2 linked regions of the Rhizobium sp. SSA_523 genome follow. The protein of the gene in region 2 interacts with the protein of the main gene of each other region in a pairwise test. Links are inferred from orthologs where the notes say so. Each region holds a gene or a part of one and is shown on either strand. Other genes may lie near its edges. The genes, in order: ftsH and hflC.

Region 1 (11,896 bases), 510 kb from region 2 along the record:
CCTTGGTGTTCATCGTGCCGGTTACGCCGTCATAGAGGATCTCGATCGCCTTGATCGGGCTTTCGGTCACCTGGCCGGCAAAGGAGCCGAGAACATCGGCCAGCCGGATGAAGGGCTTCAGGATCGGCGCTTCCTCTGCCGTGATGGAGGGCATGTTGATGGCATTGGAAACGGCGCCGTTGACCAGGTAATCGGCCATCTGCTCGGCCACCTGCAGGGCCACATTCTCCTGCGCTTCGGTGGTGGATGCGCCAAGATGCGGCGTGCAGACCACGTTCGGCAGGCCGAAAAGCGGGCTTTCCGTCGCCGGCTCCACCTCGAACACGTCGAAACCCGCCCCGGCCACGTGACCCGACTTGATGGCATCCGCGAGCGCCTGCTCGTCCACCAGGCCGCCGCGGGCGCAGTTGATGATGCGCACGCCCGGCTTGGTCTTTGCCAGCGCCTCGCGGGAAATGATGCCGCGGGTCTTGTCGGTCATCGGCACATGCAAGGTGATGAAATCCGCCTGCGCCAGAAGCTCGTCCAGCTCCACCTTGGTCACGCCCATTTCCTGCGCGCGCTCCACGGACAGGAAGGGATCATAGGCCAGAACGCGCATTTTCAGCCCGATGGCGCGCGAGCAGACGATGGAGCCGATATTGCCGGCGCCGATGACGCCGAGCGTCTTGCCGGTGATTTCGACACCCATGAATTTCGACTTTTCCCATTTGCCGGCCTGCGTGGAGACATCGGCGGCGGGGATCTGCCGGGCCACGGAGAACATCAGCGCAATCGCATGTTCAGCCGTGGTGATGGAATTGCCGAAGGGCGTATTCATCACGATGATACCGCGCTTGGACGCGGCCGGAATGTCGACATTATCGACGCCGATGCCGGCGCGACCGACCACCTTCAGATTGGTGGCGGCAGCGATCAGCTTTTCGGTGACCTTGGTGGCGGAGCGGATCGCCAGACCATCGTAATTGCCGATGATCTCGGCCAGCTTGTCCTTGTCCTTGCCGAGCTTCGGCTGGAAATCCACATCGACGCCGCGATCGCGGAAGATCTGGACGGCGGTTTCGGAAAGTTCGTCGGATACGAGAACGCGAGGTGCCATGGGTTGGGCTCCTTAAAAGGGTTCAGGCAAAAACCTCTCCGCCGTCATGCTCGGGCTTGTTGCGAGCATTTGCGGCCGATCGGTCCTGGTTATCGGGTAAGATCCTCGGCAAAAAGCCGAGGATGACGATGCCATGCATTGAAAAGGATCAGGCGGCAGCCTGGGCCAGAGCGGCCTTCTGGGTCTCGAAGGCCCAGCTCAGCCAGGGCATGACGGCCTGCATGTCGGCAGTCTCGATCGTTGCGCCGGCCCAGATCCGCAGACCGGAGGGTGCATCGCGATAGGCACCGATATCGAGCGCGACGTTTTCCTTCTCCAGGAGCGCGACGACGCCCTTGGCGAAAGCCGCCTGCTGATCGGCATCCAGAGCCTGAACCTGCGGATCGACGATCTTCAGGCAGACGGATGTGTTGGAACGGGTCGCAGGATCGACCGCAAGATTGGCGATCCAGTCATGAGCCTCGACGAAATCGAAGATCACCTTGGCATTGGCATCGGCCCGTGCCACGAGCGCCTGAAGGCCGCCGAGCGATTTCGCCCAGTTCAGCGCATCCAGATAATCTTCCACGCAGAGCATGGACGGCGTGTTGATCGTCTCGCCGGTGAAAATGCCCTCGATCAGCTTGCCGCCCTTGGTCATGCGGAAGATCTTCGGCAGCGGCCAGGCCGGGGTGTAGCTTTCCAGCCGCTCGACAGCGCGCGGGCTGAGGATGAGCATGCCGTGGCCGCCCTCCCCGCCCAGCACTTTCTGCCAGGAGAAGGTAACGACATCGAGCTTGGAGAAATCCATGGTCTGCGCGAAGGCCGCCGATGTGGCGTCGCAGATCGTCAGGCCCTTGCGATCAGCAGGGATGAAATCCGCATTGGGAACGCGCACGCCGGACGTCGTGCCGTTCCAGGTAAAGACGACATCGCGGTCGAAATCGACCTCGGCGAGGTTCGGAAGCAGGCCGTAATCGGCCTCGAACTTGCGAACATCCTTGAGCTTCAGCTGCTTGACGACATCCGTCACCCAGCCGGCGCCGAAGCTTTCCCAGGAGACCATGTCCACGCCACGCTCGCCGAGCAGCGACCACATGGCCATTTCGACGGCACCGGTATCGGAGGCCGGAACGATGCCGATGCGGTAATCCGCCGGCACCTGAAGAATATCACGGGTAAGGTCGATGGCCTGCTTCAGCTTCGCCTTGCCGATCTTCGCGCGGTGCGAACGCCCAAGCGGCGCGTCGGAAAGGGCATCAAGCGACCAACCGGGGCGCTTGGAGCAAGGGCCAGAAGAGAAATGGGTATTGTTCGGACGCAGGTCCGGCTTTGCGAGATTCGCCATTTGGCTATCCTTCCAGATAGAAAGCCTCTCGTTGGGGAGAGGTGTCCCGCCGCCGTGTTTAGGGGAGAAGCGGGTTCCGGTCAAGGCGCGGCGGCTGGCGGATGACGGTTTTTTCTCTGCGCAAGAGAGGGTCCGGCCAAACGAAAACAGGGCCGCCTTTCGGCGACCCTGTCGAGCAATGGTGAGATTGCCGGGCGATTACTTGTAGATGATCGGCTGCGGCGGAACTTCTTCCGGCACGTAAGGGGCAGCGCAACCGCCGAAAGTGTAGCGCGCACCGACGCGCGCCTCATGCAGGTCGAAGCCCTTGTCGAAGCCCGGACCGCCATTCTGGTTGTAGCCGAACATATCGCCGCCCTGGACATGGCGATAGCGATAGCCGACATCCGCCTTGAGATTGCAGGTGACATCGATCGTCGCACCGGCCATCAGGGCATAGGTGAAGCGCCAGCTGCCCTTGCCGCCATGTTCGATGGTGGGATCGCAACCGCTGCCATTATCGGCGCAGGAGGTGTTGCGCAGCTTGTCCCATTTGACATAGGTGCCGCCGATGCCGGCGCCGACATAGGGCGTGATGTAGCCATAGGTACCGAGATCGACATAGGCATTGGCCAGCAGGCTGTAGGCGCGCATGCTCGACCGGTCATGCGAGGTGCAGGGGCCGACGCAGGCACCGAAACCTGCGCCGCTGCCGCGCGTCGAGCCTTCGAACTTCGCCTTGTTGAAATAGTCGAAGGTCAGATCGGTGCGCAGATAGCTGTTCACCTGATAGCCGACGCCGGCGCCGAGCGTCAGACCGTCACGCAGCTTGGCTGTATGGAAATCGGCCTTGGCTCCGGTGTAATTGCCCTGGTAGAAATCCGCGCCGTCGAAATCGGTGAAACCGTAGCCGATATCGCCGCGCAGATACCAGCCGCTGGACGATTGCTGCACCTGGACTTCCGGCACATCGGTAAAGGCCGGTTCCGGCTGCGGCTGATACACGTCGGCCGCATGCGCCGTCCCTGCCGCCAAGGCAATGGCAATCGCGCCCATCAATGTCTTCTTCATGGATCCTGCTCCAACTTCGAATTAATCGGCGCGCTCAGGCGGCCCTGATCCCTCGTGAAATCTAACGAATATGATTAACGAGAAAGGTTAAGGACCGTTTAAGAGAGAAGAAGCCTGAGCACTGGTCGCGTTTTTTTGGACCAGATGAAGATGAGGACCAGGTGTGTCGTCCTTTCGACCTGCCTCGACTGGTCTGCACCAGACGATCTTCGTCCGGTCGCGGATCTCGCCGCAGGCCCGGCCAGATATGGGTTCGAAATGAAAGCCGAAGAAAAGAACGGCAAAAGGCCCGCCTCGTTACGGAGGCGGGCCTTGGAAAACCATTAGGCGCATCGACCGGCGCCAGGATATTTTCCGATAGCGCCGTCAGGCGGCGGTGCGCACATTGGCAATGGCGCCGACCAGATCATCGACAATGCGTTCGATCTGGCTGCGGTCGTCGCCCTCGGCCATCACGCGGATCAGCGGTTCGGTACCGGAGGGGCGGATGACCAGCCGGCCCCGCGCGCCGAGTTCCGCCTGCGCGCTTTCGATCGCCTGGCGGACGATGATGTCCTCCAGCGGCGCGCCGCCGGCAAACCGTACATTGCGCAGCAGCTGCGGCACCGGCTCGAAGCGGCGGCATACTTCGCTCACCGGCTGGCCGAGCCGCTTCACCCGTGCCAGGATCTGCAGCGCGGCCACCAGGCCGTCACCCGTCGTGCCAAAATCCGACATGACGATATGGCCGGATTGCTCCCCGCCAATGTTGAAATCATGATGGCGCATATGTTCGACCACATAACGGTCGCCGACCTTGGTGCGGGCCAGCGTCAGACCCTTGCCCTGCAGGAAGCGCTCCAGGCCGAGATTGGACATGACGGTGGCGACGATCCCGCCGCCGCGCAGCTTTTCCTCCGCCGCCCAGCTTTCGGCGATCACCGCCATCAGCTGGTCGCCATCGATGATCTCGCCATTCTCGTCGACGATGATCACCCGGTCGGCATCGCCATCCAGCGCAATGCCGATATCGGCCCGCACTTCGTGAACCTTCCGACGCAGCGCCTCGGGGCTGGTGGAGCCGCAATCGAGATTGATATTCGTGCCGTTCGGCGTATTGCCGATCGTCACCACATCCGCCCCCAGCTCCCAGAGCGCTGCCGGAGCCACTTTATAGGCCGCACCATTGGCGCAATCGATCGCAATCCTGAGGCCGGACAGAGTCACATCGCGCGGCAGGGTGCGCTTGACGAATTCGATGTAGCGATAGATGTCGCCGTCGACGCGCTTGGCTCGGCCGATCTCGCTGGGCTTGGCCAATTGCGAAAAGAGATCCTTGTTGTCGAGCAGGTCCTCGATCTCCAGCTCCAGCTCGTCCGACAGCTTGTAGCCGTCAGGCCCGAAGAGCTTGATGCCGTTATCGGCAAAGGGATTGTGCGAGGCCGAAATCATGACGCCGATATCGGCGCGCAGCGAGCGGGTCAGCATGGCAACGGCAGGCGTCGGAATGGGACCCAGCAGGAAGACATCGAGGCCGGCGGCCGTGAAGCCGGCAACCAGAGCGTTTTCCAGCATATAGCCGGAAAGGCGCGTATCCTTGCCGATCACCACCCGGTGCCGGTGATTGCCGCGCCGGAAGATGGTTCCCACCGCAATCCCCACCCGCATGGCGAGATCCGGTGTCATGGGGAAGACATTGGATTGTCCGCGAATGCCATCAGTGCCAAAGTAACGGCGTGCCATGCGTGACGAGCTCCTTGAAATCCGCGCGTGTTCTTCAACGCGTCTTGTTGTCCATCGGCCGCCGAGGCGCATTGCCGTCTGCGGCGAGCATGTCCGCTCATGCCACAGATGACCTCGGCTGGCACATAAATTAGCGTCAAAATTGATTATATCCCGTTACCGAAGCCTTATACTTCAGCGTTCTCTGAAACAAAAAGGCCGCCGGAGAGATCCCGGCGGCCTTGAAGTGGAGATGCTCGCTGCCCGGAGGGCCGATCACATCAATGCGGCTGCGGTTCCAGCCCGCCTTCCGGCTCGCCATCGCTCTTGGGCTCGTCCCGCTTGGGACCCGCCTTCGGAACGGCGGAACCACGGGCGGTCGGGCTGTCGTCACCGGCATCGCGTGCGGGCTTTTCGCCCTTCAGCAGCGACTTGATTTCCTCGCCGGACAGCGTCTCGTATTCCAGGAGCCCTTCCGCCAGCGTGACGAAATCGTCATGCTTGTCGGTCAGGATGCGACGCGCCTCGGTATAGGCCTCGTCTATCAGACGGCGCACTTCCGTATCGATCTTCTGGGCCGTGGCTTCGGAGACATTCTTGGACTGCGACACCGAGTGACCCAGGAAGACTTCCTGCTGGTTCTCGCCATAGGCAACCTGGCCGAGCACGTCGGAAAAGCCCCATTGCGTGACCATGGCGCGGGCAAGCTTGGTGGCCTGCTCGATATCGGAAGAGGCGCCGGAGGTGATGTTCTCCTTGCCGAAGGTCAATTCTTCGGCCACGCGGCCGCCCATCATGATCACCAGACGCGAGACCATCCACTTGTAGCTCATGGAATAGCGGTCGCCTTCCGGCAGCTGCATGACCATGCCCAACGCGCGACCGCGCGGGATGATGGTTGCCTTGTGGAGCGGATCGGCGACAGGCACGTTGAGCGCGGTGATGGCATGACCGGCTTCATGATAAGCGGTCAGCTTCTTCTCCGCCTCGGTCATGGCCGAGGAGCGCCGCTCGGCGCCCATCATGATCTTGTCCTTGGCGTCTTCGAATTCCTGCATGGTGACGAGACGCTTGTTGCGCCGCGCCGCCGTCAGGGCGGCCTCGTTGACGAGGTTCATCAGATCGGCGCCGGAAAAGCCGGGCGTGCCGCGGGCCAGAACCTTGAGATCGACATTGGGTGCCAGCGGCACGTTGCGGGCATGCACCTTGAGAATGCGCTCGCGGCCGACAATGTCCGGATTGGGCACGACCACCTGGCGGTCGAAACGGCCGGGACGCAGAAGGGCCGGATCCAGCACGTCGGGACGGTTGGTCGCGGCGATCAGGATAATGCCCTCATTGGCCTCGAAACCATCCATCTCGACCAGCAGCTGGTTGAGGGTCTGCTCGCGTTCGTCATTGCCGCCGCCGAGACCGGCGCCGCGATGACGACCGACCGCGTCGATTTCATCGATGAAGATGATGCAGGGCGCGTTCTTCTTCGCCTGCTCGAACATGTCGCGTACGCGGGAGGCACCGACGCCGACGAACATTTCGACGAAATCCGAACCCGAAATGGTGAAGAAGGGCACATTGGCCTCGCCGGCAACCGAGCGCGCCAGGAGGGTCTTACCCGTGCCGGGCGGTCCGACCAGCAGCACGCCGCGCGGAATGCGGCCGCCGAGCCGCTGGAACTTCTGCGGATCACGCAGGAATTCCACGATCTCCTCGAGATCCTGCTTGGCCTCGTCGACGCCTGCGACATCGTCGAAGGTCACGCGGCCATGCGCTTCCGTCAAAAGCTTCGCCTTCGACTTGCCGAACCCCATGGCGCCGCGCGAACCGCCCTGCATCTGCCGCATGAAGAACAGCCAGACGCCGAGGATGAGCAGCATGGGCAAAAGCGTGCCGACATAGCTCAGGAAGCCCGAGGAGCCATCGGTTTCAGGCCGGGCCGCGATCGTCACATTCTTCGACTGCAGACGCTGGATCAGGCTGTCATCGACCACGGGAGAATAGGTCTGGAAGCCCGTCCCGCTGTCGTTATAGGTGCCTGTCACCCGGTTGCCGGTGACCATGACGTCACGCACGCGGCCGGAATCGACATCGCGCAGGAATTGCGAGTAGGGAACCTCTCGCGAACTCGATTGCGACGGCGCCGTCTGGAACATGCTGAACAGAGCGATCAGCAAGAGGGCGATTATCGCCCAGAGGGCGAAATTACGAAAGTTTGGGTTCATCGAACTCCCCGGACACTGACGGCACGCTCACTGGCAGCCGCCTTACTTGTCCTCTAACATAGGATTGCGGCGAAGCCTTGCCAAGGCAAGGCTGATGCTCATGATGATTTATACCAAAGATCCTTGACGGGAATCGGCGCCGGAAAGGCAAATTTGCTCTAAACTCCGTCATTTGCATCCTGTCACCCGGAATGGCAAAGGCGGCAGATCCTCCTGCAGCCCGAACTGGCATCGAAGCCTTTGCGCGAGCGCCAGATCGAAGGAGGGCAGAAACCGCTCGAAGGGCAGGAGAACCGGCTCGATCTCGACGCCGGCGGGCATCGTAACGCTTTGGCCCCTGCCCTTGGCGATCCCGTCTCCCGTCATCGCCACAGCCGGCTCTGCCGCATCCGCCGCCTCGGCCGGCACACAAAGCGGAAAGCTGCGGGTGCTGAGCTGCGCAATCCGCCGGGGCAGATCCTCGTCCGCAGGCGGAAGGCCCGGCAATCGCTGCGGCAAAAGGTCTGGCGGAGGCGGCGCGACGCGCAGCCGCGCCGCACTGCCATTCCTTATGCGAAAGCGCCCATCCCAGATCGCGCTTTCGCCAGCCTCCACGAACAGCACCGGAAGGCCCCTCTCCTCGCGCAGCAGAAAGAGCGCCTCGCGCCGGCGCTCGAAAACCACGCCACCCGCCGTCACGCGGCAGGCCGGCTGTCCCCGGAGCGATGCCATGACGCGCGCCATGCTGTTGCGCGAGGGCACGTGCGGCTTGCCGCCCAGCACCGCCGCGGTCATGCCGAGCGCATGCGTGAGGACATCCAAAGGCTCGTCGAGCGCGGCGGCCGAAAAGCGGGCCACGGGCGCGGCACGGCGTTCCATCATGGAAGGATGCAGAAAGGCGTGATGGAGACGGAGATGGCGGTCGAGAAGCCCTGCCGCCGCCTGATTGAGGCCGATCCTTGCCGCGCCGGCCGCGCGGATCTGCCGCAGGCGGTGCGAAGCCTCCGCAAGGTCGAGCTGGCGGGAGGCCCGCAGCGCCGCACGCTCGAAGCGCAGATCGACATTGCTCGGATCGTCGATAAAGCCGATGCCCTGATCGCAAAGCCATTCGCGCAGCGCCTGACGGCGGCTGGCGAGCAATGGCCTGGCCAGCCAGATCCTGGTGTCGAGAAGCACCGCCGGCGCCATGCCCGCCGTGCCGATGCCGGCCGCGCCGCCCGGCCGGGCGGCCCGCATGTCGACGGTCTCGATCTGGTCGTCCAGCGTATGGCCGGTCACGATCAGCGACGCGCCCTGCGCCGCGGCAATCTCGAGCAGAAGATCGTATCGCGCCTGCCGGGCCGCGGCCATCAGCCCGCTTTGCGGCTTTACCCCCTCCCAGCGGCGGGTGACATGCGTGATCCCCCGCTCCTGGCAGAAGCGCGCGACACTGCGCGCCTCGTCAGCGGCCTGCGGTCGCATGGCGTGGTCGATGGTCGCGGCGATCACCTCGCAGCCGGCATCCGGACACGTCTTGGACAGGGACCATAACAGGGTGAGAAGGCCGAGCGAATCGCTGCCTCCGGAAACGGCGACGAGAATGCGGGCGGGCCGCACCAGTTGGGACAGGAAGCGCTCCAGCGCCTCGATCGGCAAAAGCGGCGGATCACCGGCCGCAGCCTGCGCCGCCAGGCCCATATCAGCAGCTCAGCCGCTTTTCTTCGCTTGCCACTTTGCCCAGAACCGGCTTCGAGGCCGTGGGATAGCGTTTCGACACCTCGCGCAGCGTGGCGCAGGCGGTTTCGCGATTGTCGAGGGCGGCCAGCGACATTCCGAGCTTCAACAGCATTTCCGGAGCCTTGGGCGAGGTGCTGAAAGTCTGATGCGCATTCAGGAAGGTGCGGGCGGCATCATTATACTTTCCCTGGGAATATTGCGCCTCGCCCAGCCAGAAATTGGCATCGGCCGCGCGCGCGCTCTTCGGGAAGGCCTGCAGGTAACGGGTGAATTCCGATTCGGCGACCTTGTAATCGCCCGACAGGACATGGTCATAGGCAGCGCGATAGGCATCGCTCTCGCTTCCGAGCGACGCCGTCTGCTGCGGATCGGAGGCCGGCGCAGCGCCGGTATCGACGCCGGGAAGACTGGCCGAGCCGTTGCGCGCGCCGCGATTGATATCCGCGCCGACCGGCTGGCCGCTCTTGTCCACCTCCAGCGAACCAAGCGTGGTTTCGCCCGGTGCGGTCTTCGATGCCGTCGGGCTGCGCGGCGCCGAAGATGGCGCAGCGCCGGCCGATGGTGGCGTCGCACTGGCTGACGGCGGTGTCGTGCCGGCTGCGGGCGTGTCCTGAATGATCAGGCCGACCTCATCGCTAGTGTTTTTTTTTGAGCCGGCTGCCGGCGCGGCAGCGACTGCGGGAGCAGACGAGCCGCCCGATCCGCTTTTCTCCAGTTCCTGGAAGCGAAATTCGTTGTCCTCCTGCGTCTTTCGCATGTTCTCCTGGATCTGGAGAAGCTGGAAGCTCATATCTTCCAGACGGCCGGTCAGCTGGCGAACCTGCTCCTCCAGCTGCTGGATACGCACCGCATCGGCGGAGCTCTGGGCCATGATCACCGGCGCCTGGGCCTGCGCAACGGGGCGCTCCCTGCCCTGGAACACATCCTGGAGGGTGAAGGCCGAAGCGGGCGCGATCGTGCCGCCGAGGCAAAGGCTGCCCAGAGCGGTGGCGAGGACGAGTTTCTTCATGATCTTCGATCTGCTCATCGTAAAGGCTGCTCCCTTGACAGCGCAGACAGACGGATTTCATCGGTATTGGCATTACACCAACACGGGCATTCTGGGGAGAATATGGCGGTTTCGGCCAAATTCGACATTTGACCGAAACCGGATCACCTCATCCGGCGACAGCGGCAAGCTGCGCCGGCATGCGCGGATCAGGAACCGGCACCGCCCAGAACGGTGACAGCGCGACGGTTCTGCGACCAGCACGAGATATCGTCGCACACGGCCACCGGACGTTCCTTGCCGTAGGAAATGGTGCGCATGCGATTGGCCGGCACACCGCGCGAGGCCAGGTAGTCACGCGTTGCGGCTGCACGGCGGGCGCCGAGCGCCAGGTTGTATTCGCGCGTGCCGCGCTCATCCGCATGGCCTTCGATGGTGATGGCATAGTTCGGATAGCGCATCAGCCACTGGGCCTGGCGGGCCAGCGTCTGCTGGGCGTCGGCGCGGATCGAGGTCGAATCGGTATCGAAGAAGATACGGTCGCCGACATTCACGGTGAAGTCCTGCGAGGAACCCGGCGTTGCCGCACCGGCGCCGCCGCCGGCACCCAGGCCGAGTTCGCCGGCGCTGTTCGGCATGTTCTTCTTGTTGGCGCAACCTGCCAGGGCCAGAGCGACGGTCATTGCGATGACGGCCGGATTGCGTGCCAGGGTCTGCATGCGGCTCATTGCCGGGATATGGGTACGGCTCATCGCCGGTCTCTCCTTGATCAGAAAATGGGAAGCGTCGTCGGATGCTTTAGCGTTGCCGGACTGTAATCTTTCCTGGTTAACCCTCTTCCAACCAATATGGTTAATACTCCGTTAAAAGAGGGCAGTTATGCCGCATTTTCAGGTGATTGCGGCAGTAACGTGGCGAACGGCGCCGTCGGCAGCCGCTATTCCAGCAGCGGCGACCAGGCCGGGTCGGATGCATAGGCCGGCGTTTTGATCGCCTGCTCGTTGTAACCGGTGAGATCGATGGAGAAGAGCTGCGGGCCGCCGGAGCCGGCCGGCTGGCGGAAGAACATCAGCACGCGGCCGTTCGGCGCCCAGGTCGGACCCTCGTTGTGGAAGCCGCTGGTCAGGATGCGCTCGCCCGAGCCGTCGGGCTTCATGACGCCGATGGAGAACTTGCCGCCTGATTGCTTGGTGAAGGCGATCAGGTCACCGCGCGGCGACCAGACCGGCGTCGAATAGGAGCCGTCGCCGAAGGAGATGCGGGTCTGGCCCGTGCCGTTGGCGGCCATCACGTAGAGCTGCTGGCGCCCGCCGCGATCGCTTTCGAAGACGATCCGCTGGCCATCGGGAGAATAGGAGGGCGAGGTATCGATGGCTGCCGTATTGGTCAGCCGGGTCGTGGTGCGCGACCTCAGATCCATGGTGTAGATATTGGCATTGCCGTCCTGCTGGAGGCTCATGATCACCTTCTGGCCATCGGGCGAGAAGCGCGGGGCGAAAGTCATGCCGGGAAAATTGCCGACGACTTCGCGCTGCCCGGTTTCCAGCTGCAGCAGGTAGACGCGCGGCTGCTGGCCTTCAAAGGACATGTAGGTGACTTCCTGCCGGTTCGGCGAGAAGCGCGGCGTCAGCACGATGTTCTTGGCATCGGTCAGCGTGCGGACGTTGAAGCCGTCCTGGTCCATGATCGCAAGCTGACGCTGGCGGGCATTCTTGGGCCCGTTCTCGGAAACGAAGACGACCCGCGTATCGAAATAGCCCTTCTCGCCGGTGATGCGCTCGTAAATGGCATCGGCGATGATATGCGCGACGCGGCGC
Region 2 (12,026 bases):
CACCGCGCAGAAGACAAAATCCTGATGAGAAAGAAGTTGTTAAGCCCCCAGACCTATAGTCACGGGCCAACAGAGAGTGTGTGTTTGGCGGTTCAGCCACAGCATTAGCCCGATGACAGGGGCCGACCATTGCGTAATCACGAGTTGCACCAATCCCCGTCCGCCGGCGAACAGGAACGCCGCGATGCCATGCATCCCCGCAACCGCATGCTGGGCCGCGTCGTCGCCTGTTCGGGCGCGCGTGCCACCATTGCCGCGATTGCGGAACATGGCTCGACCGATATGGCCGAATTGTGGTCCGTCGGCCGCCTGATCTCGATCGGCGTCGGCCAGAACCGCGTCGTCGCCCTCACCTGCTCGATGTCGACGGGCTCCCAATCCTGGCTGGAAGGCCATGACAACGAGTTTCATATCGAGGTTGAGCTGCTGGGCGAAGTGCAGGTCGGCCTGGATGGCAGCGAGCGCTTCACCCGCGGCATTTCGCGCTATCCGCATCTCGGCGCGATCGCGCACCGTATCCGCTCGACCGATCTCATGCGGATCTACGACACCGGAAAATCGGATACCTGCGTGATCGGCTCGCTCACCCAGGATGATTCGATCGACGCGACGATCCACATCCCCTCCATGCTGTCGAAGCACTTCGCCATCGTCGGATCCACCGGCGTCGGCAAGTCGACGGCCGTCTCGCTGCTTCTGCACAAGGCAATTGAAGCCGATCCGAAGCTGCGGGTCTTGATCCTCGATCCGCACAATGAATTCGCCGCCGCCTTTCCGGCCCGATCCGTGGTCATCGATACCGATACGCTGGATCTGCCCTTCTGGCTGATGCGGCTCGAAGAATTCGCCGAAGTGCTGTTTCGCGGACGCCCGCCCGTGCCGGAAGAGCTCGACGTCCTGCGCGACCTCATTCCGGAGGCCAAGCGCGCCTTCCGCGGCAGCGACAACCCGCTGATGCGGCGCACGACGGAGAAAAGCTCCGTCACCGCCGACACGCCTGTTCCCTACCGCATGGCGGATCTCCTGGCGCTGGTCGATGAACGCATCGGCCGGCTCGAGGGACGCGCCGAAAAGCCGATCCTGCGCTCGCTGAAAGTGCGCATCATGGCGGCGATCAACGATCCGCGCTACCATTTCATGTTCTCCAACAACACGATCAACGATACGATCATGGAGACCATTGCGCATATCTTCCGCATACCGGGCGGCGACAAGCCGATCTCGATCTTCCAGCTGGCGGGCATTCCGTCGGAAATCGTCAATTCGGTCGCCTCCATTCTCTGCCGCATGTCGTTCGAACTGGCCTTGTGGAGCGAAGGCGCCATTCACATGCTGGTCGTGTGCGAAGAGGCACACCGCTACGTGCCTGCTGATCGCGAACTCGGCTTCTTCCCCACCCGCCAGGCCATTGCCCGCATCGCCAAGGAGGGCCGGAAATACGGCGTCTCGCTCGGCGTCATCACGCAGCGTCCGGGGGAACTGGACCAGACCATCCTGTCGCAGTGCTCCACCGTCTTTGCCATGCGGCTGTCAAACGATAGCGACCAGGAGATCATCCGCTCGGCCATTCCCAATTCCTCGCTGTCGACGATGAGCTTCCTGTCGTCGATCGGCAATGGCGAGGCGATCGCCTTCGGCGAAGCCATCAGCGTTCCGATGCGCATGCGCTTTGCCCGGGTGGATCAGGATCGCCTGCCGAAAGCCAACGGCGTATCCGACAAGGGCAGCGAGATCACGCCGGACAATGTCGACCTGCGCAAGGTGGTGTCCCGCATGCGGGCCGTGTCCGGTCCCGATATCAGCAACTTCCAGAAGTCCCTGTCGGCCGCCGATGGCGAGCAGCGCGCCGCGCTGGACCTTGCTGCCGATGATGCCGAACTTGCCCGCTGGCGCACCGAACTCGGTTCGGATGCGTCGCCATCCGCCGCTCAGCCTGGGCTCGAACCCTATCGGCCCGACATGCTGCCGGGTAGTCGCGCCAGCAGCTATCCGCCTGCAGCGGAGAACCGGATCATCCGGCGCGACGTGAGCCAGCCCCAGGCGGCCTCCGGCGCCTTCTCCCATCCTGCGACGAACTCCTTGCCTGGCTCTCTGCCCGGCCCGCAGCCTGGAACGTCGCCCGCCCCGTCCGCCGGGTTGTCTCCCGGCTCCGGCATGACGCCACAGGCAGCAAGGTTGCGTGATACCGACGAGGTGAGCCCGCGCTCGTCTCTCCTGCGCCGCGAAGGCGCAGGCTCGCTGCGCGAGAGACTGTTGCGCAAGCCGTTGAGCAGTCTTTACGACAAGGATTAACGAGAAGTCTCACCCGCCGCGGCCGCAAAGGCCGCAGCATCCGAGCGTGGTCGCCCGTGCGGCCGGATGCCATCGCAGCCATTCTTGACCGTCAGTCCGAAGGCGAAGAGGGATCGATGCGGCGCCAGCTCTCGTCCATCTGATTGCGGAACCAGGTCATCTGCCGCTTGGCATATTGCCGGGTCAATGCCTGGCCGCGCTCGATCACCAGCTCCCGGCGCATTTTGCCCTGAAGCATGGCGGCGATTTCAGCCACGCCGATCGCCTTCATCACCGGCAGGTCCGGCGCCGGCGAAAGCGCAAGCAGCGCCTCGACCTCCTCCACCGCGCCCTGCTCCAGCATCAAGGCAAAGCGCTGGTCGATCCGCTGATGCAGCCATTGACGCTCGGGAAGCACGACGATCTTCTCGGCGCGCTCCGGATCGACAAGCATGGGGCCTTGCCGCTGCTGGAAACTGGAAATCGACTGTCCCGTGGCCGCCAACACTTCCAAAGCGCGTATGATCCGCTGCCCGTCGGACGGCTGCAGCCGCGTCGCAACGGCGGGATCGGCCTCTGCCAGCTCGCGATGGAGCGCTTCCGCCCCCTCCGATGACAGCCTTGCGCGCAGGGTCTGGCGAAGCTCGTCCCGAATGGACGGCATATCGGAGAGGCCGCCGGTCAGCGCCTTGAAATACAGGCCGGTACCGCCGATGATGATCGGCAGCTTTTTCTCTCTCCGCACCTCGGCCAGCAGTCTCTCCACATCCCGCAGCCAGTCGCCGGTCGAATAGGCCGTGGTCGCCGCGACATGACCGTATAAACGATGCGGCGCCCAGGCCAATTCCGCCTCTGATGGGCGCGCCGTCAGCACGCGGAGCGTGTCGTAGACCTGCATGCTGTCGGCATTGATGATGACGCCGTCATGCCGTTCCGCAAGATCGAGAGCCAGCGCCGACTTGCCGCCTGCCGTCGGCCCGGTTATCAGGATGGCCTCGCAATTTGCCCGAAGGTTTTTCATCATGGCTCTCGTTGCCACGCTCATCGCCCATCCGTCAAATCCCATTCTCGATGGAAGCCTGGGGGAAGAGGCCGCCAATGCCGCCAATGCCTCCGGCCTCTACTGGCTGGCCGACGGCATTGCCTGCGATATCGCCTTGCGGGACGGGGCCGATGCGCAGGCTGCGGAGGCCACTCTGCGAGCCCTCATCGGCAACCGGCCGATCGATCTCGTGGTGCAGGAGGCCGAGAGCCGCCGCAAGTCCTTCCTGATTGCCGACATGGATTCGACCATGATCGGCCAGGAATGCATCGATGAACTGGCGGATCTGGTCGGCCTGAAGGATCAGGTCTCGGCGATCACCGCCCGCGCCATGAATGGCGAGATCGCCTTCGAACCGGCGCTGCGCGAGCGTGTCGCGCTTCTGAAGGGCCTGCCGATCTCGGTGGTGGACGACGTCATCGAGAAACGCATCACGCTGACATCGGGCGGCCCGGAACTGATCGCGACCATGCGCGCCAAGGGCTATTACACGGCTTTGGTTTCCGGCGGCTTCACCGTCTTTACCCGCCGCATTGCCGAAATGCTCGGCTTCCACGAGAACCGCGCCAATATCCTCCTGGAGTCGGACGGCATTCTCACCGGTGAAGTGGCCGAACCGATCCTCGGCAAACAGGCCAAGGTGGATGCCCTGGCCGGCATTTGCGCCGAGCGCGGCATTTCCCCGGACGAGGCCATGGCGGTGGGCGACGGCGCCAATGATCTCGGAATGCTGGGGCTTGCCGGTGCGGGCGTTGCGCTGCACGCCAAGCCCATGGTTGCCGCACAGGCCAGGATGCGCATCGACCATGCCGATCTGACGGCGCTTCTCTACATCCAGGGCTATCGCAAGACGGACTTCGTCGCGCCGTGACCGATCCCGCCTTGCCCCGCATCATTCTCGAAACGCCGCGGCTGCGCTTGCGCAGCTGGCTGGAAGAGGATCGCAACCTGTTCCGGGAGATCAATGCCGATCCGAAGGTCATGGAGTTCTTCCCCTTCCGCCGCACCTATGCGGAAGCCGACCTGCTGTTCGAGCGGGTGAACGCGATGATCCGCGAAGACGGCCTCGGCTTCTACGCCGTGGAGGTGAAGGATTTCGGCGAGGCGGTTGGCTTTTGCGGTCTTGCGCCCGCGAATATGCCGGCCATTTTCCCGATCGACACGATCGAGATCGGTTGGCGCCTGGCCACCCGCTTCTGGGGCAATGGCTACGTGACCGAAGCGGCGCAGGCGCTGCTGCATCATGGTTTCAACCAGCTGCGCCTGCCGGAGATCGTCTCTTTCGCCGTTGCCGGCAATGTCCGCTCGACAGCCGTCATGCAACGCATCGGCATGGTGGCCTGCCCGGAGCGGGATTTCGACCATCCGCGCGTTCCAGACACCCATCCGCATCTCAAGCGGCATGTCACCTATGTCGCCGGGGGCACGAAAGCCCGGTCTTCAGCCGAGTGAAGACCGGACGATCATCATAACGCCTATTCGAGCGGCAGCGCGACGAAGCGCAATTCGCCCGCCGGATTGGCGATCATCACATGCGCATTGCGGCGCCCCTCGCCCTTCAGCGCATCCAGACGCGCCACGACATCGCCCGGCGTCTGCATGAATTCCTGGCCGATCTCGACGATGACCTCGCCCGGCTTGAGGCCTTTTTCGGCGGCGGGCGAACCGGCGGCAACTTCGGTGATCACCACGCCTTCGACGCTATCGGCAATGCCGAGGCTCTTCTGCTTTTCGTCGTCCAGCATGGCCACGGTCATGCCGTAGATCTGCGCAGACGCTTCCGCCTCGGCCTGACCTGGATCCGCCTGCTGATCGGGCGTATCGCCTTCGGTCTCGGGCGCGGCCTCCTCCGTCTCGGCCTCGGCCGAATCCTCCAGGCGGCCAAGCGTGACCTTCACGGTCTGCTGCTGGCCGTCCCGCAGGATCACGACATCGACCTCCTTGCCGACCGGGCTTTCGGCCACCGCCAGCGGCAGGTCGCGCATTTCCTTCACCGCCTTGCCGTCGAAGGTCAGGATCACATCGCCCGACTTGATGACGCCATTATCCACCGGACCGCCTTTGATCACGCCGGACACCAGCGCTCCCTGCGATTTGTCGAGCCCGAGGCTCTCGGCAATATCGTCGGTTACCGGCTGGATGCGAACGCCGAGCCAGCCTCTGCGGGTCTCGCCGAATTCGATCAGCTGCTGCACGATATTCTGGGCAAGCTCCGTCGGCACCGCAAAACCGATGCCGATCGAACCGCCGCTCGGCGAAATGATGGCGGTGTTGATGCCGATCACCTCGCCCGTCATGTTGAACAGCGGACCGCCGGAATTGCCCTTGTTGATGGCGGCGTCGGTCTGGATGAAATTGTCATAGGGTCCGGCATTGATGTTGCGTCCGCGAGCGGAGATGATGCCGACCGTCACCGATCCGCCGAGGCCGAAGGGGTTGCCGATCGCCATAACCCAGTCGCCGATCCGCATCTTCCTGGAATCGCCGAATTTCACCGCCGTCAGAGGCGCCTTCGGTTCGACCTTGAGCACCGACAGATCGGTCTTCGTGTCGGTGCCGACGAGCTTGGCCTTCAGCTTGTTGCCGTTCGGAAAGATGACCTCGATATCATCGGCGCCTTCGATGACGTGGTTGTTCGTCACCACATAGCCGGACGGATCGATGACGAAGCCGGAGCCGAGCGAATTGACCTTGCGGTTGCCCTGTTCCTTGTTCTCGCCATCGAAAAAATCGTCGAAGAATTCCTGGAAGGGCGAGCCTTCCGGCACGACCGGCTTTGGTCCGCCGGTCCCGGATTTGACGCTCTGCGAGGTGGAGATGTTTACCACCGCATCCAGCAGGCCTTCCGCCAGACCTGCAACCGAGGCCGGACCAGATCCGATCGCCGGGCCGCCCGGCACCTGAACAGAGGGTGCCTGAGCAGAGGGTGCCTGAGCCGGGGGAGCCGGAGGAGCGGGAAGCGGAGCAGCAGGAGCCGGGGCCGCAGGCGGGACAGGCGCCACAGGCCCGGGATTTTGCGCCGATGCGGGAGCGGCAGCGGCAACGAGCATGGTCAACGCCATCAGGCTTGCCGAGCCCTGTCTGAGCGACGTTCGGAGGGAGTTCACCATCAGGCTTCCTTGGTTCAAAAGACGGCAGATTTTCTGAAAGATAAGGCGGAATGAAGACAGGGGAAGTTACCTTTTCGTGAGTCCCCAGAAGATCGTGGTGGCTCCAATGAAAAGGGGCGGCTTTCGCCACCCCTTGCCAATCCTTGACGCTTGTCTGCGCACAGCCTCAGGGCCGCGTGCCGCCAGCCGGTGCCGCTGGCGTTCCGGGGACAGCCGGAGCCGCCGGTGCCGCAGGCGGAGTGGCACCTGGGGCTACGGGCGCAGTGCCCTGCGCCGGCGCGGCGGCGCCACCGTCCTGACCTTCAACCTGACCCGGAACCTCGGCCGGAAGCGGGCCTGGCGCTGCAGAGCTTTGGTTGAAGAAGCGGAAGAACTGCGAGTCCGGGCTCAGCACCATGGTCGTGCCGGTATCCGACAATGCCCCGACATAGGCGCGCATGGACCGATAGAACTCGAAGAAGTCCGGATCGCGGGAGAAGGCTTCGCCGAAGATGCGGTTGCGTTCGGCATCGCCCTCACCGCGGAGAATTTCCGAATCCCGCTGCGCTTCGGAGACAAGCTCCACCACCTGGCGATCGGCAATGGCGCGACGCCTCTGGCCCTGCTCGTTACCGCGGGCGCGGATCAGCTCGGCTTCGGCAAGACGTTCGGCCTTCATGCGCTGATAGGTCTGCTGCGAGACTTCCCGCGTCAGGTCGGTCCGGCGGATACGCACGTCGCGAACGCTCAGACCGAGCGATTCGGCAGCGGCCTGCAGATCGTTGCGGACCTCCTGCATCATCGACGAGCGCTCATCCGACAGGGCGGCGCTGAAGTCTCGCAGACCGTAGACCCGGCGGAGCGCCGCGTCGAGACGGGTGCGCAGGCGCGATTCGGCCGATTCGCGATCGCCGGAAACGGTTTCGCGGAAACGACGCGCATCGGTAATGCGGTAGACGACGAAGGCATCGACCTCGTAGAAGGCGCCGCCACGGACCTGAACGCGGATATTGTCCAGATCGAGCCGCAGTGCCCGGTCCTCGACATACTGGACGCGATCGGCATCCATGAAGGCGAAGGGCAGCTTGAAGTAGATGCCGGGCTCGGTCTTGACGTCCTGGATCTGGCCGAAGCGCAGCACGATGGCCTGCTGCTTGGCATTCACAACGAAGACCGAGGAATAGACCAGGAAGAGGATGACGGCGAGGCCGATCAGGATGGCTGGAAGACGATTGGCGTTCACGGCCGGCCTCCCTGATTGACGGCGCCGCCGGCCTGGGGATTGCCCTGGCGGGTGAGCTCGTTGAGCGGCAGATACGGAACGACACCCTGCTTGTCATCCAGGATGATCTTGTTGGAGTTCTTCAGAACCTGCTCCATGGTTTCGAGGAAGATGCGCTCGCGGGTTACGTCGGGTGCTGTCCTGTAGGCATCGTAGATGGACAGGAAGCGCTGGGCCTCACCGGTCGCCTCGTTGACGACGCGATCCTTGTAAGCAGACGCCTCTTCGCGCACCTGGGCCGCCTGGCCGCGTGCCTGACCCAGTTTCTGGTTGGCATACTGGTTGGCCTCTTCGACGAAGCGGTCCTCATCCTGTTCGGCGCGCTGCACTTCTTCGAAGGCATCGGCCACTTCGCGCGGCGGCGCCGCATCCTCGATCGGCACGGCATTGATGGCAACGCCGGATCCGTAGGTGTCCATGGTGCCCTGGATGATATCGCGCACTTCGGTGGAGATCTGCTCGCGGTTGTCGCGGAAGACGTCCTGCGCCGGGCGGCGACCGACGACTTCGCGCATGGCGCTTTCGGCGACCTGCTGCAATGTCGAGTTCGGATTTTCGATATTGAAGAGATAGGAACGCGGATCGGTGACCGTGAACAGCAGCGAGAACTGCACGTTGACGATGTTCTGGTCGCCGGACAGCATCAGACCTTCGCTGGAATTGGCATTGCCACGCGCGCCGATATTGATCTGCTGTTCGGTGACCTTGACGATCTCGACGGTTTCGAACGGCCAGAAATGATAATGAAGGCCCGGTCCGGAAATTTCGTCCTTCGGCTTGCCGAAGCGAAGCTCGACGCCACGCTCATCCGGCTGCACGGTATAGACCGACTGGAAGACGACAAAGGCAGCGATCACGACGAGGATGATGGCGAAGACGCCACCATTGAAACCGCCCGGAACCACACCGCGCAGCCTGTCCTGGCTGCGGCGGATGATATCCTCCAGATCCGGCGGACCTCCGTTGCCACCGCCATTTCCGCCACCGCCACCACGCGGGCGGTTCGGCCCCTGGCCCCATGGCCCCTGATTATTGCCGCCGCCCCCCCAGGGACCGCCGCCATTCTGATTGCTCCAGGGCATCAAAACCTCTTTGTTCGAGTCACTCCCACCCCTCGACGCGCCGCGTCACAAATGCGGCAATCGGGTCATTGCCCCGTTATAGGTATGCGCCGGTTCGCTTTCAACGCGCGAAGACGTGACTTGCGGGTGTTAGGTAACGAATTGTTTCAGTTTGCCGCAGTCCGGCGCCGATAGATGGCGAAACGGGTGGGAAACGTATCGCGTTCGCCGGCCGGGACGGCACTCTCCTCCACCTTCTCGAAAATCGCAGGGTCGATCGCGGGGAAGACCGTGTCGCCATCGGCAATCACGGTCTCCACATGCGTGATGTAAAGCCTGTCGGCCCGATCCATCGCCTGGGCGTAGATCTCGCCGCCGCCGATAACGCAGATCTCGTCCGCACCGGTTGTTTCCGCAATCCCCCTCGCCGTCTCGATTGCTTGCGCGAGCGAGGCAGCCATGCTGCAGCCCTCCACCGCGCGCGAGGGATCACGCGTCACCACCACATGCGGCCGCCCCGGCAGCGGGCGGCCACCGAAGCTTTCCAGCGTCTTGCGGCCGACGATCACCGGCTTGCCGAGCGTCATCTGCTTGAACCGCTTCAGATCCGTCGACAGCTTCCACGGCATGTCACCGTCGCGGCCGATGACGTTGTTTTGCGCCACCGCGGCGATCAGCACGAGGGGAATGGCCGGCCCCGTCATACGGCCACCGGCGCCTTGATGTGCGGATCGGCCTCATAGCCGACGAGATTGAAATCCTCGAAGGTGAAGCCGAAAATATTGCTTACCTGCGGATTGATCTCCATCACCGGCAGGCGTTTCGGCGTGCGCGTCAGAAGCAGTTCGGCCTGCTCGAAATGGTTGGAATAGATGTGGGCATCCCCGAATGTGTGGACGAAATCCCCCGGCTCCAGGCCCGTCACCTGCGCCACCATCATGGTCAGCAGGGCATAGGAGGCGATGTTGAATGGGACACCGAGGAAGATGTCGGCGGAGCGCTGGTACAGCTGGCAGGACAGCCGGCCATTCGAGACGTAGAACTGGAAGAGGCAGTGGCATGGCGGCAGCGCCATCTCATCCACCTGGGCCGGATTCCAGGCCGAAACGATGTGGCGGCGGGAATTGGGATTGCGCTTGATCCCCTCCACGAGATTGGCGATCTGGTCGACGCTGCCGCCCTCGGGACGCGGCCAGGACCGCCATTGATAGCCGTAGACCGGGCCGAGTTCGCCCTTGGCATCCGCCCATTCGTCCCAGATGGAGACCCCATTGTCCTTGAGATAGGCAATATTGGTCTCGCCCTTCAAGAACCACAGCAATTCATGGATGATCGAGCGGAGATGCAGCTTCTTCGTCGTCAGGACGGGAAAACCCTCCGCGAGATCGAAGCGCATCTGATAGCCGAAGACCGAGCGCGTGCCCGTACCGGTGCGGTCGCCGCGGTCGACGCCCGTATCCATCACGTGGCGGAGAAGGTCATGATACTGTTTCATTTCTGTCCTGCGCTTCAGACTCGAAGCCTCGATCATAAAGAGGACGGCGAAGAAGTTGAAGGGCCGCAGCGCCGCCATCCAGAACTAATCCGTCTCTCGTCCGTCGCGCCGGTCTTGCGGAACGGCCTCTTCCATGGCACCGACAAAAGGCGGCAGGCCCGCATCCGGGGAGTTCATGCATGACCAGCTTTGCCTTTCGTCAGGTCGACGTCTTCTGCCAGGAGCGGCTGGCGGGCAATCCGCTCGCTGTCGTCCACGGCGCCGACGGCCTCTCGGATGCGGAAATGGCCGCCTTTGCCCGCTGGACCAATCTCAGCGAGACAACCTTCCTTCTCAGCCCGACCCGGACGGATGCCGATTATCGCCTGCGGATCTTCACGCCGCTCGAGGAACTGCCCTTTGCCGGCCATCCCACGCTCGGCTCCTGTCATGCCTGGCTGGAAGCCGGCGGCCGCGCGGGTGGACCGTTGATTCGCCAGGAATGTAAGGCTGGCCTTATCCAGATCCGGCCCGCCGCCTCCGGCCTTGCCTTCCAGGCGCCTCCCCTGAAGCGGAGCGGTCCGGTGGAAGAGGACCTCGTTGATCGCGTCCGGCTGGCGCTTGATCTGACGCAAGAGCAGGTGGTCGCGGCGCATTGGGTGGATAACGGACCCGGCTGGATGGCGCTCCTGCTGCGCTCGGCAAGCGAGGTTCTGGCCGTCCGCCCGGATTTTTCGAAGATCAAGGGCATCCGCGTCGGCCTTGTCGGCCCGCATCCGCAGACGTCGGATCCCGGGCGCTGCGATTTCGAAGTGCGCGCCTTCACCGCGGCCGGCTTCGAAGATCCGGTCACCGGCAGCCTGAATGCGGGACTGGCCAGCTGGCTGGTCGCGGCCGGTCTGGCACCGGATGCCTATATCGCCGCGCAGGGCACGCAGGTGCAGCGCTCGGGTCGCGTGCATGTGGAACGCGAGGGCGACCGCCTGTGGATCGGCGGCGGCGTGCGCACCGTCATCGAGGGCAGGCTCCACCTGCACGAACAATAATCGCGGCGTCAGACCCGGCTCGCCCCCTTTTCAATTGCCCCCGAACCCCCTATATGAAGTCTTGCCGGGGCTTGCTCCGGCTATGGCAATAAACGGTCGGTGTAATAAACCTATTGGACCCGGGGGCGGTACCCGGCGCCTCCACCAAAAACCGGTCGGTCGCTCCTTGATGGACAGACCGGCTTTTGATGGGGGCGAAATAGGATCGACAAGGGCGTAAAGATCGAACTTTTGCTCGGCATGATACCGCCGTTATCGGGTCACAAGTGTAGTTGCAAACGACAACAACGCTAAGGAATACGCTCTCGCTGCCTAATGGCGGTGCGGGAATTCCGCTCTAAGTCCTCTTGGTTAGCCCCTTGAGGCGGGGTCCGAAGGCACCTGGCAACAGAAGCCTTCACCTAATCCCGTCAATGCCTCTCGATATGATTGCCGGTTCAGAAGGCCCTTCCGCGCGGACCGGACCTGCCGTATAACGGGCAAACAAATCGCCTTTGACACACGACATTCGATTGGAAGAAAGAACCTATGGGGCAGGATCACATCCGTTACGATATCTTGGCGCAGGACGCTCTGCGCGGCGTTATCCGCAAGGTTCTGTCCGAAGTGGCAGCAACGGGACGGTTGCCGGGTGATCACCACTTCTTCATTACCTTCCTGACCGGCGCGCCGGGCGTGCGCATCTCCCCCGCTCTGAAATCGAAATATGCCGAGCAGATGACCATCGTCATCCAGCACCAGTTCTGGGACCTGAAAGTCCA

The links.
Region 1: the proteins of hflC (region 2) and ftsH interact in binary tests that used the Escherichia coli proteins (3 or more experiments, as listed by UniProt). The link is inferred for Rhizobium sp. SSA_523 from one-to-one orthologs.

The regions. Positions count from the first base shown.
Region 1 is NZ_CP129382.1:1,895,393-1,907,288, forward strand. What follows is about bases 4,928-7,797. They hold ftsH (ATP-dependent zinc metalloprotease FtsH), read right to left. Parts: upstream 7,397-7,797; coding sequence 5,459-7,396; downstream 4,928-5,458. Other genes in these bases: glmM (phosphoglucosamine mutase), read right to left, coding at 4,928-5,198; tilS (tRNA lysidine(34) synthetase TilS), read right to left, coding at 7,565-7,797. Outside these bases: serA (phosphoglycerate dehydrogenase), read right to left, coding at 1-1,099; QTJ18_RS17465 (phosphoserine transaminase), read right to left, coding at 1,248-2,426; QTJ18_RS17470 (outer membrane protein), read right to left, coding at 2,625-3,476; more of glmM, read right to left, coding at 3,843-4,927; more of tilS, read right to left, coding at 7,798-9,052; tol-pal system protein YbgF, read right to left, coding at 9,054-10,100; peptidoglycan-associated lipoprotein Pal, read right to left, coding at 10,289-10,831; Tol-Pal system beta propeller repeat protein TolB, read right to left, coding at 11,017-11,896. UniProt on the Escherichia coli protein: Acts as a processive, ATP-dependent zinc metallopeptidase for both cytoplasmic and membrane proteins. Plays a role in the quality control of integral membrane proteins.
Region 2 is NZ_CP129382.1:1,384,122-1,396,147, forward strand. Bases 5,618-8,617 are described here. They hold hflC (protease modulator HflC), read right to left. Parts: upstream 7,646-8,617; coding sequence 6,590-7,645; downstream 5,618-6,589. Other genes in these bases: QTJ18_RS15150 (Do family serine endopeptidase), read right to left, coding at 5,618-6,423; hflK (FtsH protease activity modulator HflK), read right to left, coding at 7,642-8,617. Also shown: QTJ18_RS15130 (ATP-binding protein), read left to right, coding at 190-2,292; tRNA (adenosine(37)-N6)-dimethylallyltransferase MiaA, read right to left, coding at 2,384-3,295; phosphoserine phosphatase SerB, read left to right, coding at 3,294-4,184; QTJ18_RS15145 (GNAT family N-acetyltransferase), read left to right, coding at 4,181-4,765; more of QTJ18_RS15150, read right to left, coding at 4,789-5,617; more of hflK, read right to left, coding at 8,618-8,766; QTJ18_RS15165 (dihydrofolate reductase), read right to left, coding at 8,913-9,449; QTJ18_RS15170 (thymidylate synthase), read right to left, coding at 9,446-10,240; QTJ18_RS15175 (PhzF family phenazine biosynthesis protein), read left to right, coding at 10,420-11,265; QTJ18_RS15185 (SspB family protein), read left to right, coding at 11,794-12,026.